DNA from 2 places in the Amycolatopsis sp. NPDC049688 genome. Region 2 is predicted to be linked to the other one. Evidence: riboswitches for the same ligand, from Rfam matches in the RefSeq annotation. Region 2 holds a riboswitch; the other holds the start of a gene.
The links. A riboswitch is a leader RNA that binds a small molecule or an ion and turns the genes downstream of it on or off. The one in region 2 is predicted to bind S-adenosylmethionine.
Positions count from the first base shown of each region.

Region 1: another riboswitch for S-adenosylmethionine. It lies ahead of AB0J55_RS37460 (aminotransferase class V-fold PLP-dependent enzyme); the one in region 2 lies ahead of AB0J55_RS44135 (ATP-binding cassette domain-containing protein).

Region 1 covers NZ_JBFANY010000017.1:120,470-124,673, reverse strand. Annotated here, with positions in the region: gene AB0J55_RS37465 (hypothetical protein) at 1-376, opposite strand, end outside; gene AB0J55_RS37460 (aminotransferase class V-fold PLP-dependent enzyme) at 393-1,727, opposite strand; SAM riboswitch class IV at 1,767-1,881, opposite strand; gene AB0J55_RS37455 (potassium/proton antiporter) at 1,960-3,438, opposite strand; gene AB0J55_RS37450 (metalloregulator ArsR/SmtB family transcription factor) at 3,535-4,204, opposite strand, start outside.
Region 2 covers NZ_JBFANY010000027.1:27,757-31,960, reverse strand. Annotated here, with positions in the region: gene AB0J55_RS44145 (transglycosylase family protein) at 1-687, shown strand, start outside; gene rsmA (16S rRNA (adenine(1518)-N(6)/adenine(1519)-N(6))-dimethyltransferase RsmA) at 814-1,650, shown strand; SAM riboswitch class I at 1,792-1,882, shown strand; gene AB0J55_RS44135 (ATP-binding cassette domain-containing protein) at 2,092-3,105, shown strand; gene AB0J55_RS44130 (4-(cytidine 5'-diphospho)-2-C-methyl-D-erythritol kinase) at 3,175-4,137, shown strand; gene AB0J55_RS44125 (ASCH domain-containing protein) at 4,134-4,204, shown strand, end outside.

The sequences.
Region 1 (4,204 bases), on a different contig from region 2:
GGAACTGCCACGATCCGACCAGGTCGAGCAGCGGGACGGCGAGCAGCGCGCCGATCGTGCCGAGGACGAACCACGCCATCCGGCCGGGGCGCCGGGTGAGCGCGTACCAGACGGCCGTGCCGACGACGACCACGCCGAGCGCGACCAGCCATCCAGGGCCGTTCGGCAGGCCGCTGCCTCCCACGTGGAAATCCAGGGGCATCCGCAGCGCGCGGCTGTACTCGGTCGCACCGGGCGGGACCGCCGGCCGGAGCAGGAGGTTCGCGGATTCGCTCTCGGCCCGGCTTCGGCGGGCCAGCAGCTGCACCGCGGCCAAGCCGATCTGCGCGAACCCCAGCAGTGCCAGCGGAAACCAGGAACGCGGCCCTCTCCCCATCGGCCCAGGCTAACGCTCAGCAGAAGGGCGGCAGCTCCCGCGGGTCGCCGACCGGCGCCCAGCGGCCGTCCACCTTCGCGTACTCCCAGCGGGCGCCCCGCGCGACGATCTGCCGCAGGGCCAGCACCACCCGGTCGACGTGTTCCTCGGTGCTGCCGAGGCCGAGGCTCACGCGGACCGCCTGCTGCCCCTCGCCGCCGGTGACGCCGATCAGGCGCTTGGCCGCGATGTGAGCGCAGAAGGCGCCGTCGCGGACGCCGATGCCGTACTCGGCGGACAGCACCGCCGCGAGCCACCCCGGGTCGAAGCCGTCGACGACGAAGCTGACCGTGCCGACGCGGTCGACCGGCGCGTCGAACAGCCGCAGCTCGGCGCAGCCCGGGATGCCGTCGAGGCCCTTGCGCAGCCGGGCGAGCAGCGCCTGCTCGTGCGCCACGACCGCGTCCCAGTGCCGGCTCAGGGTTTCGCACGCGACGCCGAGGGCGTACACGCCGACGGTGTTGGGCGAGCCGGCTTCGTGGCGCTCCGGCCCGGTGTTCCAGACGACGGCGTCCTCGGTGACGAGCTTGGTCGCACCGCCGCCGGCGAGGTAGGGCCGGGCCGCACGCAGCCAGTCCGCGCGGCCGATCAGCGCGCCCGCTCCGAAGGGTGCGTACAGCTTGTGGCCGGAGAGGGCGACGTAGTCGACGTCCAGTTCCTTGATCGAGATCCGCCGGTGCGGGGCCAGCTGGGCGGCGTCGAGCGCGACGCGGGCGCCGTGTTTCCGCGCCACCGCGGCGATTTCCGCCACCGGCAGCAGCTCACCGGTCACATTGGACGCTCCGGTGACGACGACGAGCCGCGGGCCCTGCGGGGCGGCCGCGAGCGCCTCGTCGACGGCGGCCACCGCGGCCAGGCGGGTGCGCGGGGTCGGCAGCCGGCGCACGTTCGGGCCCGGCCACGGCAGCAGTGCGGCGTGGTGCTCGGTGTCGAACACGATCACCGTGGTGTGCCGCGGCAGGCTGCGGGCGAGCAGGTTGAAGGCGTCGGTGGTGTTGCGGGTGAACACGACGGTGTCGGTCCGCCGCGCGCCGGCGAAGCGGCGCAGGACGTCGCGGGTGCGCTCGTAGAGCTTGGTGGAGACCTGCGAGGCGAAGCCGGCACCGCGGTGGACGCTGGCGTACCAGGGCAGGAACTCGTCGACCTTCGCCCGGACGGCGTCGAGGCAGGGGGCGCTCGCCGCGTGGTCGAGGTTGGCGTACCCGATGTCCCCGCCGGTCACCAGCGGGACGCGCAGCGCCGCCCCGGCGACGGCCGGGATGTCTTGCGCGGCAAGAGTTTCGGGCTGCGTGCGGTCGATGGCCAGAGTCATCGGGTGCCTCCTCGGCGATCCGGGGGACCCCCGGCGAGGGGCCCGCGCTTGCCCGTCGCACGGCGCGACCGGCCCGGTCTTCACCCGGGGCACCCCACCGCGGTAGGAGGGTTGCCGGCCAGCAAGCCGGGGCTTCGCGCTGGCACTCATGACCTGGTTCGAAAGGTAACCGAGAGCGCGCCCGGCCGCCAACCCCCGTCGCACATTCTGAGACGCCGCTCACAGAGCGTGCTCAGCGCCCGGACTCACCCCGCCAGCGGGCCAGGCGCCCGGCCCGGTCGACCGCGCGGAGCCGGCGTTCGACGGCGTCGCGGACGGCACTCGTCGTCACCACCAGCAGCTGGTCGTTCTCCTGAAGGCGGCTCGTCTTCTGCGGGGTGAAGCCCGCGCCGGCGCGGACGACCAGGCTGATCGTCGCCCCGACCGGCAGCCGCAGCTCGGACAGGTACACGCCGTGCAGCTTCGACCCCGGCTGGATCCGGACCTGCAGCAGCTCGGCGCCCAGCTCGTCCAGCGGCGCGGAGTCGACCTCGATCTCGTGCGCCTCGGACTTCCTGGCCAGCCCGAGCCGGCGGGCGAGCGGCCCGAGCGTCGCCCCCTGCACCAGCGTCAGCACGATGACCAGCACGAACACCGCGTCGACCAGCCGCTGGGCGCCCGGCAGGCCGTGCGACAGCGGGATCATGGCGAGCACGATCGGCACCGCCCCGCGCAGCCCGGCCCACGACAGGAACGCCTGCTCCCGCCACGGCAGCCGGAACGGCAGCATGGACAGCACGACGGAGATCGGCCGCGCCAGCAGCAGCACGACGGCGCCCGCGACCAGGCCCGGCACGATCGCGTCGAGCAGCCGGCTCGGCGAGGCGAACAGGCCGAGCAGCACGAACAGCCCGATCTGCGCCAGCCAGCCCAGCCCTTCGGCGAACGACAGCGTGTCCGACCGGTGCGGCAGCCGCGAGTTGCCGAGCACCAGGGCGGCGACGTAGGTGGCGAGCAGTCCGGACGCGTGCAGCAGCTGCCCGGACGAGTAGGCGACGACGCACACCGCGACCGTGGCGAGCGGGTAGAGGCCGGTCGCCGGCAGCGCGGCCCGGCGCAGCGCGAACCCGCCGAGCCAGCCGAAGGCGAGGCCGATCACCAGGCCCGCGGTCAGTTCGTAGACCACCAGCAGCGGCAGCGTCCAGTCCACAGTGGTGCCTTCGGCCAGTACCACGACGGCGATGTAGGCCGGCGCGTCGTTGATCCCCGACTCGAGTTCGAGCGCGCCGGTGAGCCGTTTTCCGATGCCGGCCGTGCGCAGGACGGAGAACACCGCGGCCGCGTCGGTGGACGCGAGCACCGCGCCCCACAGCAGCGCGAGCCGCCAGTCGAGCCCCAGCAGCCAGTGCAGGCCGGCGCCGGTGACCGCGACGCTCACCACGACGGCCACTGTGGACAGTGCGATTCCGGTGCCCAGCGCGGGTTTCACCGCCGACCACCGAGTGGTCAGGCCGCCTTCGGCGAGGATCATGACGAGCGCCGCGAGGCCGAGCGACTGGGTCAGCTCGGGGTTGTCGAACCGGATGCCGAAGCCGGCTTCGCCGAGGAGGACGCCCATCGCGAGGTAGAGCAGCAGCGAGGGGAGGCCGAGCCGGATCGACACGCGCACGGCCAGCACGGAGGCGAGCAGCACGACACCGCCGACGCCGAGCAGCACGGGGAGCTGGTCCATGCCGCCTCCTCCCGAGTGCCGTGGGGCACTCAGAATAGTGAAGCGGCGGGGTTAACTCGTTCGTGTACCGCTGCCCCGCGGTGGACACCCGGTGTGTTAAGGCCGGCCCAACGTGCCGAAATCGACTCCCAGCGCCGCGAACGGCGCCTCCGCCAGCACCTTGACCGCGCGGTGGCCGTCGCGGCGCACCCAGCCGGCGTCGACGGCCCGGTCGAGCAGGGCCGCGGGCAGTGCTCCGGCCAGGTGGTCGCGGCGCTCCGTCCAATCCAGACAGTCACGCAGCAGCGGCCGCCGCCCGGCGGCGACCGGCACGCCGAGCTCGCCGAGCTTTTCGCGGCCGCGCGGGGTCAGCGTCAGCCCGTCGGCGGTGTCGACCAGGCCGGTGGCCAGCATGCCGTCGCGGAGGGCGACGCCGAGCTCACCGGCGAGGTGGTCGTAGCAGGTCCGCGCGAACCCGAGCCGCCGCACCCGCAGCGACGGCTTCAGCCCCGTCACCGGGCGATGCTCGGCGTGCTGGGCGAGGTGCTCGATCAGCTCGGCGACCCGCGGGTCGGCGATCCGGACGTAGCTGGCGCGCCCCTGCTTGACGCGGACGACGAACCCGGCGCCGGCCAGCCGCGTCACGTGTTCGCTCGCCGTCGACAGCGCGATCCCGGCCGCCTTCGCGAGCTCACCGACGGTCCAGGCCCGCCCGTCCAGCAGCACGAGGCACATGGTCGCCCGGCTCGGGTCGGCGAGCACCGCGGCCACCTCGGCCAGCGCGATC
Region 2 (4,204 bases):
GTCGAGATCAAGACCCTGAAGAACATCACCCTGTTCGACGGCGCCAACGCGCCGAAGCAGGTGAAGACGACGGCGGTCACCACGAAGGAGTTCCTGGGCGAGTACAAGCTCACCCTGGGCCCGGAGGACCAGGCCGAGGGCGGCCTGGACGTCAAGCTGACCGACGGCGCCGAGGTGCACATCAGCCGCACCGGCGTCTCGACGGTCACCCAGAAGGAGAGCATCGACCCGCCGGAGCAGCGCGTCGACGACCCGGACCTGGAAAAGGGCAAGACCAACGTCGAGGACCCGGGCACGCCCGGCGAGAAGATGGTGACCTACAAGGTCACGCAGAAGAACGGCAAAGAGGTCGGGCGGGAGACCGTCTCCGAGCAGGTCATCACCCCGGCCAAGCCCAAGATCATCCACGTCGGCACCAAGAAGGCCCCGAACCCCGACATCGGCGACGGCTCCGCGTGGGACCGCATCGCGCAGTGCGAGTCGGGCGGCAACTGGGCCATCAACACCGGCAACGGCTACTACGGCGGCCTCCAGTTCGACAAGCAGACCTGGAACGCCTACGGCGGCTCCCAGTACGCGGCGCTGCCGAGCCAGGCCACCCGCGAGCAGCAGATCGCGGTGGCGGAGAAGGTCCGCGACGCCCGTGGTGGCTACGGCGCCTGGCCGGTCTGCGGCAAGAAGGCCTGACACTTTCCCGGAAACGGCCCCCGTCCCCCGTGGACGGGGGCCGTTCCGCGTGCCCCGAACCGACCCTCCAGGTACGCGAACCGACCGTCCAGGTACGCCAACCGACCGCCTGGGTACGCTCGTCCGGTGGTTGAACTGCTGGGACCGGCCGAGATCCGGGCGCTGGCGGCCGAACTGGACGTGCGGCCGACCAAGAAGCTCGGGCAGAACTTCGTGCACGATCCCAACACCGTCCGCCGGATCGTCGAGCTCGCCGGGATCACCCCGGACGACGTCGTGCTCGAGGTCGGGCCCGGGCTCGGGTCGCTGACCCTCGGGCTGCTCGCCACCGGCGCGCGGGTCGTCGCCGTCGAGATCGACCCCAAGCTCGCCGAGCGGCTGCCGAAGACGGTCGCCGAACGCGGGCCCGAGACGGCCGGGAACCTCACCGTCGTCGGGGCCGACGCGCTGCGCGTCACGCGCGAGGACCTGGGCGAGCCGACCGCACTCGTCGCCAACCTGCCGTACAACGTCGCCGTGCCGGTCGTGCTGCACCTGCTGGCCGAAGTGCCCTCGCTCCGCACCGGGCTCGTGATGGTCCAGACCGAGGTCGCCGACCGGATGGCCGCCGGCCCCGGCAGCCGGATCTACGGCGTCCCGAGCGTCAAGCTCGCCTGGTACGGCTCGGCACGCAAGGTCGCCGCCGTGCCACGTTCGGTGTTCTGGCCGGTGCCGAACGTCGATTCCGCGCTCGTCGCCTTCGAACGCGCCGGCACGACGGCGTCCGGCGACCGGGACCGGCTCTTCGGCTTGGTCGACGCCGCCTTCTCACAACGCAGGAAGACCCTCCGCGCCGCGCTCGCGGGCTGGGCGGGCTCGGCCGAGCGGGCCGGCGAGCTGCTGACGGCCGCCGGGATCGACCCGAAGACCCGTGGCGAGCAGCTGGACGTGCACGACTTCGCCCGGATCGCCGCCGCGCGTTAGCCCTCCACGGCTTTCGAACTCCACAGTGGAGGCGTGAAAATACTCCTTCGCCGCCCGTGATCCCGTCATCCGGACACCGCCACTCGTGTGATCTGGGCCAACGGGCTTGCGTTCGCTCCTCGGGATCGGTTTTACTCAGTACGTCCATCCCGAGCGACTGAGAGACCTGGCTCGCCGAAGTCGCAGCAACCACCCTCCACAGGGCAGGTGCTACCGCCAGGACCGATGGAGGCCGTTTTCGATGAAGAGGGTAGCCCGCCCCCTGCTCCTGACCAGGCGTCGCGTCGTCGACGAAGGCCGCCGCTCCGTGACCGCGTGTCGACGCTCCCGCTGAGCTAGTCCGAGCCGGTCCACCTCTTCTTCATGCACCGTCCGAAAAGGACGGAACTCGCTTGCGGCCGGGTGCTGCGCCATGCGCGCACCCCGTTTTCAGGAGCCTTCGTGATCACCGTCGAAAACCTGTCCAAATCCTTTGCCTCCAACGGAAACTCGGTCGTCGCGCTGCGGGACGTGAGCGTTGACGTCCAGGCCGGCTCGCTGTTCGGCGTGGTCGGTCCGGCCGGCTCCGGCAAGTCCGTCCTCGCCCGGTGCATCGCGCTGCAGGAGCGGCCCGACCGCGGTGTCGTCCGCCTCGACGGCCTCAACACCGGCACCCTCGACGGCCGCCGCCTCCGCGAGATCCGCCGTCAGCTCGGCGTCGTCTCGACGAAGCCGGAGCTGATCGCCGAGCGCACGATCGCCGGCAACATCGCTTCCCCGCTCGAGCAGCTCGGCGTCGACGGCCCGCAGCGCCGCAGCCGGGTCGGCTCGCTGCTGGACCTCGTCGGCCTGACCCCGCGCGCGGCCCAGCGCCCCGGCGAGCTGTCCGCCGGTCAGCTTCGCCGCGTCGCGGTCGCGAAGGCCCTCGCGGCGGCTCCCGCCGTCCTGCTCGCCGACGACCCGACCGCCGGTGTCGACCCGGAGGAGGCCGGCGCGGTGCTCACCGTCCTCGACCGGGCCCGGTCCGAGCTGGGGGTCACGGTCGTCGTCACGACGCCGGACGCGGGCGTGGTCCGCCGGGTCTGCGACGACGTCGCGGTGCTGGAGGACGGCACGGTCGTCGAGCGCGGCACGGTGCTCGACCTGATCTCCGACCCCACGAGCCGCACCGCGCAGGCGCTGCTGCCGGCCATCGAGACCACCCGCTCGCAGGCGGCGCGCTACGACCGCTCGGCGGACGTCGTGCTGGTCGGCTTCGCCTCGGTCGGGGCGCTGCTGCCGGAGGCCGCGGGCCGGTTCGACGTCGAGTTCGCCACCATCGGCGGCGGCCTGACCCGCATCGGCGACACGCCGGTCGGCCGGTTCCGCCTGGGTGTCCGCGGCGAGCGGGCCGACGCGGCCCTGGCCTGGGTCGCCGAGCGCGGCGGCCACGTGACGCACACCGCGCGTGGCCCGCAGGGTGTCGCGGCCGCCTGATCTCTCCCCGAAGACGCCCCGATGCGCAGGTCGCATCGGGGCGTTTCCGCGGGCACGTAGGCTGGTCGGGTGCTCGCCGTAGTTCCGCCCCCAGTCACCGTCCGGGTCCCGGCCAAGGTCAACCTGCACCTTTCGGTCGACGACCTGCGTGAAGACGGTTACCACGAGCTGGTCACCGTGTTCCAGGCGCTGTCGCTGACCGACGAGGTGACCGTCGCGGTCACCGAAGAGCCCGGCATCGAGGTCTACGGCGAGGGGGAGGGCTCGGTCCCGACCGGTCCCGAAAACCTGGCCTGGCGGGCCGTCGAAGCGCTGGCCGCGCACGTCGGGCGCACCGGCGAGCCGAAGGTCCGGGTGGTGCTGCGCAAGGGCATCCCGGTCGCCGGCGGCATGGCGGGCGGCAGCGCCGACGCGGCGGCGACGCTGGTCGGCCTCGCCTCGCTCTGGAATCTCGACGTCACCCGCGACGAACTGGCCGAGATCGCCGCCGGCCTGGGCAGCGACGTCCCGTTCGCGCTCTACGGCGGCACCGCGCTGGGCACCGGCCGCGGCGAGCAGCTGGTCCCGGTGCTGTCGCGGCACACGTTCCACTGGGTGCTGGCGTTCGCCGCCGAAGGGCTGTCGACGCCGAAGGTGTTCGGCGAGCTGGACCGCCTGCGCGCGGCGGGCAACCCGCCCCGGATCGGCTCGCACACGCCGGTCGTCGAGGCGCTGGCCTCGGGCGATCCGCGCCAGCTGGCCCTGCTGCTGGGCAACGACCTGCAGGCCGCGGCCGTCTCACTGCGGCCCGACCTGCGCCGCACGCTCCGGGCGGGGGTGAACGCGGGCGCGCTCGCGGGCACGGTGTCCGGTTCCGGCCCGACGTGCGCGTTCCTCTGCGAGGACGGGCAGTCGGCGGTGGAGGTCGCGGCCGAGCTGTCGGGCGCGGGCGTGTGCCGGACGGTCCGCGTGGCCCACGGCCCGGTCCCGGGCGCCCGCGTGGTCGGCGGCGACGACGCGAACCGGCCGACGCCGCCGCGGGTGCACGCATGAAGCACGCCGAGTTCGCGTTTCCGGGACCGTTGCGCGACAAGCTGGTCGCGGCGATCCTGCGCGGGGA